3 linked regions of the Piscinibacter sp. HJYY11 genome follow. The protein of the gene in region 2 binds, or shares a complex with, the protein of the main gene of each other region. Links are inferred from orthologs where the notes say so. Each region holds a gene or a part of one and is shown on either strand. Other genes may lie near its edges.

What was found.
Region 1: secY (region 2) and secG share a complex: the UniProt entries of both Escherichia coli proteins name them as parts of the sec protein translocase complex. The link is inferred for Piscinibacter sp. HJYY11 from one-to-one orthologs.
Region 3: the proteins of secY (region 2) and secA are in contact, whole or in part, in a crystal structure (PDB 3DIN), measured with the Thermotoga maritima proteins. The link is inferred for Piscinibacter sp. HJYY11 from one-to-one orthologs. Residues at the interface, in WP_004081795.1 of Thermotoga maritima: Glu108, Gly109, Glu110, Glu111, Ala236, Glu237, Arg238, Arg239, Ile240, Thr241, Ile242, Gln243, Tyr244, Ala245, Arg246, Arg247, Val248, Thr249, Gly250, Arg251, Arg252, Val253, Tyr254, Gly256, Ala257, Ser258, Thr259, Tyr260, Leu261, Pro262; in WP_004082002.1 of Thermotoga maritima: Glu261, Ala262, Arg263, Lys300, Ala301, Arg302, Thr303, Ile304, Ile305, Leu323, Tyr324, Asp325, Pro326, Val329, Ser330, Tyr333, Ile336, Lys340, Phe345, Val349, Glu363, Phe364, Tyr374, Ser375, Gly376, Gly377, Glu393, Ile395, Thr482, Ser483.

Annotation. Positions count from the first base shown.
Region 1 is NZ_JAERQZ010000001.1:1,023,599-1,026,474, forward strand. Bases 32-2,757 are described here. They hold secG (preprotein translocase subunit SecG), read right to left. Parts: upstream 1,740-2,757; coding sequence 1,323-1,739; downstream 32-1,322. Other genes in these bases: JI745_RS04620 (NADH-quinone oxidoreductase subunit C), read right to left, coding at 32-159; JI745_RS04625 (NADH-quinone oxidoreductase subunit B family protein), read right to left, coding at 168-644; JI745_RS04630 (NADH-quinone oxidoreductase subunit A), read right to left, coding at 660-1,019; tpiA (triose-phosphate isomerase), read right to left, coding at 1,778-2,518; JI745_RS04650 (NAD(P)H-quinone oxidoreductase), read right to left, coding at 2,538-2,757. Outside these bases: more of JI745_RS04620, read right to left, coding at 1-31; more of JI745_RS04650, read right to left, coding at 2,758-2,876. UniProt on the Escherichia coli protein: Subunit of the protein translocation channel SecYEG. Overexpression of some hybrid proteins has been thought to jam the protein secretion apparatus resulting in cell death; while this may be true it also results in FtsH-mediated degradation of SecY.
Region 2 is NZ_JAERQZ010000001.1:3,977,658-3,980,684, reverse strand. The notes cover bases 60-2,936. They hold secY (preprotein translocase subunit SecY), read right to left. Parts: upstream 2,215-2,936; coding sequence 904-2,214; downstream 60-903. Other genes in these bases: rpsE (30S ribosomal protein S5), read right to left, coding at 2,905-2,936; rpmD (50S ribosomal protein L30), read right to left, coding at 2,693-2,881; rplO (50S ribosomal protein L15), read right to left, coding at 2,247-2,678; infA (translation initiation factor IF-1), read right to left, coding at 672-890; rpmJ (50S ribosomal protein L36), read right to left, coding at 510-623. In the rest of the region: rpsK (30S ribosomal protein S11), read right to left, coding at 1-52; more of rpsE, read right to left, coding at 2,937-3,027. UniProt on the Escherichia coli protein: The central subunit of the protein translocation channel SecYEG. Consists of two halves formed by TMs 1-5 and 6-10.
Region 3 is NZ_JAERQZ010000001.1:4,544,391-4,547,842, reverse strand. Bases 138-3,439 are described here. They hold secA (preprotein translocase subunit SecA), read right to left. Parts: upstream 3,089-3,439; coding sequence 338-3,088; downstream 138-337. Other genes in these bases: JI745_RS21365 (M23 family metallopeptidase), read right to left, coding at 3,206-3,439; JI745_RS21375 (hypothetical protein), read left to right, coding at 138-305. In the rest of the region: more of JI745_RS21375, read left to right, coding at 1-137; more of JI745_RS21365, read right to left, coding at 3,440-3,452. UniProt on the Escherichia coli protein: Required for protein export, interacts with the SecYEG preprotein conducting channel.

The sequences.
Region 1 (2,876 bases), 3.0 Mb from region 2 along the record:
GAAGTACAGCGTGCCGTCATCGCGCAGCCGGGTCGCCACGTCGAGGTAGTTGGCGGCGGACACGGTGACCGTGATCTCGCCGCGATCGCGGACGAGGGATTTGATCTTGTCGCTGAGCGCGCTTTCGAGCGCAGTTTGGAGTGTGTCGAGTCTGCTCATGCGTGCGCTCAGCGGGCGATCGTGTTTTCGCGGCGGATCTTCGTCTGCAGCTGCAGGATGCCGTAGAGCAGCGCTTCTGCCGTCGGCGGGCAGCCCGGCACGTAGACGTCCACCGGCACGATGCGGTCGCAGCCGCGCACGACGGAGTAGCTGTAGTGGTAGTAGCCGCCACCATTCGCGCAGGAGCCCATCGAGAGCACCCAGCGCGGCTCGGCCATCTGGTCGTACACCTTGCGCAGCGCCGGCGCCATCTTGTTGCACAGCGTGCCAGCGACGATCATCAAGTCGCTCTGGCGCGGGCTGGGACGGAACAGCATCCCGAAACGGTCGATGTCGTAACGGGCGGCACCCGCGTGCATCATTTCCACCGCGCAACACGCGAGGCCGAACGTCATCGGCCACAGCGAACCGGTCTTGGACCAGTTGACCAGAGCATCGACGCTCGTGGTGATGAAGCCTTCTTTGAGAACGCCTTCGATACCCACGGTACTACCTCGCAATCATTCCCAGTCGAGGGCGCCCTTTTTCCACTCGTAGGCGAAGCCGACGACAAGGATGCCCAGGAACAACATCATGGCCCAGAAGCCGGCAGCACCGATCTCGTGCAGCGACACGGCCCAGGGGAAGAGGAAAGCAATTTCCAGGTCGAAGAGGATGAAGAGGATCGCCACCAGGTAGTAGCGCACGTCGAACTTCATCCGCGCGTCTTCAAACGCCTCGAAACCGCATTCGTAAGGGGAGTTCTTGGCGGCGTCAGGACGACGCGGCCCGAAGAGAAAACCCAGCACCTGGGGCGCCACACCGACCGCCACACCTACCAGGATGAACAAGATCACAGGAAGGTAGGGGCCGAGATTCATGGTGGCGTCAGGCTGCTGAATCCGGCAAGGCGCCGGGTAGGTGCCTTGCCGATGGATCTGGTGCCGACGGCGAGACTCGAACTCGCACAGCTTTCGCCACTACCCCCTCAAGATAGCGTGTCTACCAATTTCACCACGTCGGCCTAACGGGTCTGCCGTTCAACTTCCAGCAACGGCGCCTGGATTGCATGAGGTATCGCTCACCAGACAGCCTGTGATTCTAACCTCAAACATCACGCGAACTCACTGCTGCAGTATTACCTACAGCGCGATTTGACGCCGGACAACGCCCGGCGTTTCACATCACTTGCTGCCCGGGATCGAGGCAGGCGCAGAGGCCGAGGGCGCGGACGTCGAAGTAGCAGGCGCTGCCCCTGGGATCACCGCCGCAGCCGGTACCGCACTGCTCGCAGGAGCACTCGCAGCCGCGGGTGCCGCCCCTGCGCGATCGAGAACGCTGTCGCTGGGCGTGGCACCGGAGCGCGTGTTGGCGCTGTAGGCAAGAGCCAGGGTGCAGCAGAAGAAGATCGCAGCGCATACCGCGGTGGAACGGGACAGGAAATTGGCACTTCCGCTGGCGCCAAAAAGGCTGCCCGATGAACCGCTGCCAAACGATGCGCCCATGTCGGCGCCCTTGCCGTGCTGGATCAACACCAACCCGATCATGGCCAACGCGGTCACGATCTGCAGCACCAACACGACATTCATCAACACTTGCATTGCTACGAGCTCCAGGTTTTGTTCTTCAGGGCCGACGCTCAGGCGGCGGCTTTGCAGATGGCAGCGAAATCGGCAGCCTTCAACGACGCACCGCCGATGAGACCGCCGTCGATGTCGGCTTGGGCGAACAGGTGCTTGGCGTTGTCGGCCTTCACGCTGCCACCGTAGAGGATGAGCATCTCGCCTGATTTTTCGGTGGCGGCATGCAGTTGAGCACGCAACACCGCGTGCACGGCCTGCGCTTGCTCGGGCGTGGCGGTCTTGCCGGTGCCGATGGCCCACACCGGCTCATAGGCCACGACCACCTGCGAGATGCAGTGGCCGAGCGTGTGAATCACCGCCGACAGCTGGCGCTTGACGACCGCATCGGTCTGGCCTGCTTCGCGTTCGGCCAGTGTTTCGCCGACGCACACAATCGGCGTCAGCTTGTGGGCCAGCGCGATCTTGGTCTTGTCGGCGACCAATTGATCCGACTCGGCATGGAGCGCTCGGCGCTCCGAGTGGCCGACGATCACGAAGTGGCAGCCGAACTCGGCCAGCATGCCAGCCGACACCTCACCGGTGTACGCACCCGATTCGTGGGCCGAGCAGTCCTGCGCCCCCCATTGCATGCGGCTGCCTTGTAGCGAGAGCGCCGTGTCGGCGAGATACGGAAACGGCGCGCACACCGCCACTGCGGCATCCCACGGCTCGGCTTCCTTCAGTGCAGCCAGCAACTCGGCATTGGCCACACGGCTGCCGTTCATCTTCCAGTTGCCCACCACGAGTTTGCGACGCATCGATTCGATTCCTAGAGGTTCACCACGTGAGCACGATCTTGCCGATGTGCTCGTTCGATTCCATCAACGCGTGGGCCTGCGCTGCCTGTTCGGCCGGGAAGGTCTTGAAGATCACCGGTTTGACCGCGCCCGAAGCCAACCAGGGCCACACCTTCGCGCGCAGAGACTGCGCGATGGCCGTCTTGAACGCGACCGGACGCGGCCGCAGCGTGGAGCCGGTGACGGTGAGGCGCTTGCGCATCACGACACCTGCGTCGATGCGCGCTTCCACCCCGCCCTGCACTGCGATGATGACCAGCCGGCCGTCTTCGGCCAGGCAGCTCAGCTCACGCGCCACGTAGTCGCCGGCGACCATGTC
Region 2 (3,027 bases):
GGACCTTCTTGCGCACGCGCTGGGCGGCGGTGTTCTGGGGTGCTTTAGCCATATCGACCTTCTCTCTGTGTGCTCGTCAGACTGCTTGTCGTTGTCGAGCAGCGATCACTTCTTGACCAGGGCGCCAGACTTGCGCGGGCCCTTGCGGGTGCGTGCATTCGTCTTGGTGCGCTGACCGCGGACCGGCAGGCCGCGGCGATGACGGAAACCGCGGTAGCAGCCCAGGTCCATCAGGCGCTTGATGTTGATGGACATCTCGCGACGCAGGTCGCCTTCGATGGTGATCTTGCCGATCTCTTCGCGGATCTTTTCCAGATCGGCGTCGGTCAGGTCCTTGATCTTGCGGTCGAAGGGAACGCCACTGGCGGTGCAGATCTTCTGCGCGGTCGTGCGGCCGATGCCGTAGATCGCAGTCAGGCCGATCTCGGCGTGCTTGTGCGGCGGAATGTTGATACCAGCAATACGTGCCATGTGCTTCCTCTATTCGCTGTGTGCAGGCGAGCCGTGGCTCAGCCCTGGCGCTGCTTGTGACGCGGATCGGTGCAGATCACGCGCACCACGCCCTTGCGGCGGATGACCTTGCAATTCCGGCACATTGCCTTGACCGATGCTGCAACTTTCATTCTCTTCTCCTAGGCCTTCGTCAGACCGCTTCTCAAATCATCAAACTCTTACTTGGCGCGGAACACGATGCGTGCCCGCGTCAGGTCGTAAGGCGTCAGTTCGACCGTCACCTTGTCGCCAGGAAGGATGCGGATGTAGTGCATGCGCATCTTTCCGGAGATATGGCCCAGCACGATGTGCCCGTTTTCCAGCTTCACGCGAAACGTGGCGTTGGGGAGGTTCTCCAGAATCTCACCCTGCATCTGAATGACGTCGTCTTTCGCCATGCCGTGTTGTCGTTCAGCTCGCCTTGAAACTTGCCTTCTTCAGCAGCGACTCGTACTGCTGACTCATCACATAACTTTGAACCTGGGCCCAGAAGTCCATCGTGACGACCACGATGATCAGCAGGGAGGTACCGCCGAAGTAGAACGGGACGTTGTACTTCAGCACCAGGAATTCGGGCAGCAGGCAGACCGCGGTGATGTAGATCGCACCGGCCAGCGTCAGGCGGGACAGGATGCGGTCGATGTGACGGGCCGTCTGCTCACCAGGGCGAATGCCCGGAATGAAGGCACCGCTCTTCTTCAGGTTGTCCGCGGTCTCACGGCTGTTGAACACCAGCGCCGTGTAGAAGAAGCAGAAGAACACGATCGCCGCGGCAAAGAGCATCACGTAGATCGGCTGCCCAGGCGACAACGCGGCGGCAAGGTCCTTCAACCAGCGCAGGCTGTCACCGGTGGCGAACCAGCCCACGATGGTGGCCGGCAGCAAGATGATCGACGACGCGAAGATCGGCGGGATCACACCCGACATGTTGAGCTTCAGCGGCAGGTGCGACGACTGGCCCCCATAGACCTTGTTGCCGACCTGGCGCTTGGCGTAGTTCACCAGGATCTTGCGCTGACCGCGCTCGACGAACACCACAAGGTAGGTGACCGCGCCCACCAGCACCACGATGAAGATCGCCACCAGCACGCTCATCGCCCCAGTACGCACCAGCTCCAGCAACCCGCCAATGGCGCTGGGCAGACCCGCTGCGATACCGCTGAAGATGATGATCGAGATACCATTGCCCAGGCCACGCTCGGTGATCTGCTCACCAAGCCACATCAGGAACATCGTCCCGGCAACCAGGCTCACCACCGCGGTCAGTCGGAAGCCGAAGCCCGGGGAGATCACGAGACCCGGCGAGCCCTCGAGGGCGATGGCAATGCCCAGCGCCTGGAAAAGCGCCAAGCCCAGCGTGCCGTAGCGCGTGTACTGCGTGATCTTGCGGCGGCCGGCCTCGCCTTCCTTCTTCAAGGCTTCGAGCGACGGCACCACGTAGGTCATCAGCTGCATGATGATCGACGCAGAGATGTACGGCATGATGCCCAGCGCGAACACCGTGAAGCGCGACAGTGCGCCACCGGAGAACACGTTGAGCAGGCTCAGGATGCCGCCTTCCTGCGACTTGAACATCTCCTGCAGCTGTGCAGGGTCGATGCCAGGCACAGGAATGTGCGCCCCGATGCGGTACACCACGAGCGCGAGCAACAAGAAGACAAGCCGGCGACGAAGGTCGCCGAACTTGCCGCTCTTGGCCAGCTGATTCGCGTTGGTTGCCACTGAGACCGTTTCCTTAAGCGAGGTCAGTCAGCTCAGGCGATCGAACCGCCAGCGGCTTCGATCGCAGCCTTGGCGCCTGCAGTGGCGCCGATGCCCTTGAGCACGACCTTCTTGGTCAACTCGCCCGACTTGATCACCTTGACGACCTTGGCCAGCTCGCCCACAAGGCCTGCGGCCTTCAGTGCGAGCACATCGACTTCGGCGGCGCCCAGGCGCTCCAGGTCGGTGAGGCTGATTTCAGCGTTGAACTTGAGCGACGCCGACTTGAAGCCGCGCTTCGGCAGGCGACGCTGCAGCGGCATCTGGCCGCCTTCGAAGCCGACCTTGTGGTAGCCGCCCGAACGCGACTTCTGGCCCTTGTGGCCACGGCCGGCAGTCTTGCCCAGGCCCGAACCGATGCCACGGCCGACACGGCGGCGGGGGCGCTTCGAACCCTCAGCGGGCTTGATGGTGTTGAGTTCCATGTTCGTTCCTTGCCTCAGATCACTTTCACCAGGTACTGGACCTTGATGATCATGCCGCGCACGGACGGGGTGTCCTCGAGCGTGGAGGTGCTGTTGAGCTTGCGCAGGCCCAGGCCGCGCACGGTGGCGCGATGCGATTCGCGCGTGCCGGCGATGCTGCGCACGAGCTTCACGGTGAGGGTCTTCTTGTCGGCTGCTGCCATGATGTTTCTCCGATCCCGGCCGTTCAGCTGGTGATCTCTTCGACCGTCAGGCCGCGCTTGGCGGCGATCTCGGCCGGGGTGCTGATGTTCTTCAGCGCGTCGAGCGTGGCGCGAACCATGTTGTAGGGGTTCGACGATCCGAGGCT
Region 3 (3,452 bases), 570 kb from region 2 along the record:
AGGTGACGCCTGCGCTGGCCGCGGCCTTGCAACGGGTGGCGTGGGAAGCGGTGTCAGCCGAACGCGCGGCGCGCAAGCCCTTGCCGCTCGAACAGTGCGGGCCGTATCTCAAGCAGCTCGCGCCGACGTACTTCGACTACATGCGCGACGACTACTGGGCCCACCAGGAGCAATCGCTGCGGCAGACCTACCGTCGCCTGCGCCACGAGATCAACTGGCGCTGGCGCCTGTGGGACGTCTTCGACGACGACCCGTTCCGCTACGACGCCGCGACCGACAAGTCCTACTGGCTGCCGGCGCCCTGAGCAGCGCGGCCGGGTGAGGGGCGATCAGCCCCTCACGCCAGCTTGCCGTGGCACTGCTTGTACTTCTTGCCGCTGCCGCACGGGCAGGGGTCGTTGCGCCCCACCTTGCCCATGTACTGGCCGGCCACCGCCTGCGCGACATCGGTGTCTTGTGACACGCTGCCGTCTTCGTTCGGGTGGGTGTAGGTGATGTTGGAGATGGCGTCGGCCTTCTCCTCGATCGCCTCGGCCGCTTCGGCCACCTGCTCCTGGGTCTGGATGCGCACGGTCATCAGCACGCGCGTCACGTCCATCTTCACCACGTCGAGCAGCTGGCTGAAGAGCTCGAAGGCTTCGCGCTTGTATTCCTGCTTCGGGTTCTTCTGGGCGTAGCCGCGCAGGTGGATGCCCTGGCGCAGGTAGTCGAGCGCGGCGAGGTGCTCGCGCCAGTGCTGGTCGATCGACTGCAGCAGGATCATGCGCTCGAAGGGCATGAACTGCTCGGCGCCCACGCGCGCCAGCTTCTCGGCGAACACATCGTTGCCGGCCTTCACCACCTTCTCGAGGATCTCTTCGTCGGTGATCGCGGCGCTCTTCTCGACCTGCTCCTTGATCGGCAGCTCGATCTGCCATTCCTCGCGCAAGGTCTTCTCGAGACCATCGAGGTCCCACTGCTCTTCCATGCTCTCGGCCGGCACGAAGGTGCGCACCACGTCGGTCAAGGTGCTCTCGCGCAGGTTGGTGATCTGGGCCGTGAGGTCGGCGGCTTCGAGGATCTCGTTGCGCTGCTGGTAGATGACCTTGCGCTGGTCGTTGGAGACGTCGTCGTACTCGAGCAGCTGCTTGCGCATGTCGAAGTTGCGGGCCTCGACCTTGCGCTGCGCGCCTTCGATGCTGCGTGTGACGATGCCGGCTTCGATGGCTTCGCCTTCGGGCATCTTCAGGCGGTCCATGATGGCGCGCACGCGGTCGCCGGCGAAGATGCGCATGAGCGGGTCTTCGAGCGACAGGTAGAAGCGCGAGGAGCCCGGGTCGCCCTGGCGGCCCGAACGGCCCCGCAGCTGGTTGTCGATGCGGCGGGATTCGTGGCGCTCGGTGGCGATGATGCGCAGGCCGCCGGCGGCCTTCACCTTCTCGTGCAGGCCTTGCCATTCGTCCTGCAGCTGCTTGATGCGCGCCGCCTTGTCAGCCTCGGGGATGGACGCGTCGGCCTCGATCAGCTGCACCTGCTTTTCGACGTTGCCGCCGAGCACGATGTCGGTGCCGCGGCCCGCCATGTTGGTGGCGATGGTGATCACGCCCGGGCGGCCCGCCTGCGCCACGATCTCGGCTTCCTTCGCGTGCTGCTTGGCGTTGAGCACCTGGTGCGGCAGCTTGGCGGCCTTGAGCTTCTCGGAGATCAGCTCCGAGTTCTCGATCGACGTGGTGCCGACGAGCACCGGCTGGCCGCGCTCGTGGCAGCTGCGGATGTCTTCGATGACCGCGTTGAACTTCTCGGTGTTGGTCTTGTAGACGAGGTCGAGCTCGTCCTTGCGGGCGGTCGGCTTGTTGGGCGGGATCACCACGGTCTCGAGGCCGTAGATCTCCTGGAATTCGTAGGCCTCGGTGTCGGCCGTGCCGGTCATGCCGGCGAGCTTGCCGTACATGCGGAAGTAGTTCTGGAAGGTGATCGAGGCGAGCGTCTGGTTCTCGCTCTGGATCTGCACGCCTTCCTTGGCTTCCACCGCCTGGTGCAGGCCGTCGGACCAGCGGCGGCCGGTCATCAGGCGGCCGGTGAATTCGTCGACGATGATGACCTCGCCGTCCTGCACCACGTAGTGCTGGTCGCGGTGGTAGAGGTGCCGTGCGCGCAAGGCCGCGTACACGTGGTGCATCAGCGTGATGTTCTGCGGGTCGTAGAGGCTCGCGCCTTCGACCAGCAGCCCGGCTTCGGCGAGCACGCGCTCGGCGTTCTCGTGGCCTTCCTCGGTGAGGAAGACCTGGTGCGACTTCTCATCGACGGTGAAGTCGCCCGGCTCGATCACGCCTTCGCCGGTGCGCGGGTCGGCTTCGCCGATCTGCTTCTTCAACTTGGGCACCACGGCGTTGATGCGCACGTAGAGCTCGGTGTGGTCTTCGGCCTGGCCGCTGATGATGAGCGGCGTGCGGGCTTCGTCGATCAGGATGGAGTCCACCTCGTCGACGATGGCGTAGGTCAAGCCACGCTGCACACGATCGGCGGTCTCGTAGACCATGTTGTCGCGCAGGTAGTCGAAGCCGTACTCGTTGTTGGTGCCGTAGGTGACGTCGGCGGCGTAGGCGGCCTGCTTCTCCTCCCGCGGCATCTGCGGCAGGTTCACGCCGACGCTCAAGCCGAGGAAGGTGTAGAGGCGACCCATCCATTCGGCGTCGCGGCGGGCGAGGTAGTCGTTGACCGTCACCACGTGCACACCCTTGCCGGTGAGCGCATTGAGGTAGACGGGCAGCGTGCCGGTGAGCGTCTTGCCTTCGCCGGTGCGCATTTCGCCGATCTTGCCGTTGTGCAGGGCGATGCCGCCGATCATCTGCACGTCGAAGTGGCGCATCTTCAGGACGCGCTTGCTGCCTTCACGCACGACCGCGAACGCTTCGGGCAGCAGCTTGTCGAGCGACTCGCCATCCGCCACGCGCTTCTTGAACTCTTCGGTCTTGGCCTTGAGCGCCGCATCGTCGAGCTTCTCGAACTGCGGCTCCAGCGCATTGATCTGCTGCACCACGGCCCGGTACTGCTTGAGCAGGCGGTCGTTGCGGCTACCGAATATGGAAGTCAGGACTTTGGGCAACATGCGCGTCAGGGGATTGGAGCGAGGGATCGCGAGCCCGAAATGCGCACGCGCGAAGGGCCCGCGCAGCGCGGGAAAAGCCGCGAATCTTACACCGGGGGTCTGGCGCGACTGCCTTGGTCAGCGGGGTGACTGAGGTGCTGCAGGGGCTGCTGTGGCGGCGGTCGTGGCCGCCGTGCGCGGCAGGGCGACGGGTGCCTTGCCCGAGAGGAATTTGGCGGGGTTCTGCAGCACCCCTTCCACGCTCACCTCGAAGTGGAGGTGCGGGCCGGTGGAGCGGCCGGTGGTGCCGACCTGCGCCACGACCTGGCCCCGTTTGACCAGGTCACCGGGCTTCACCAGGATCTTGGACGTGTGGGCATAGCGG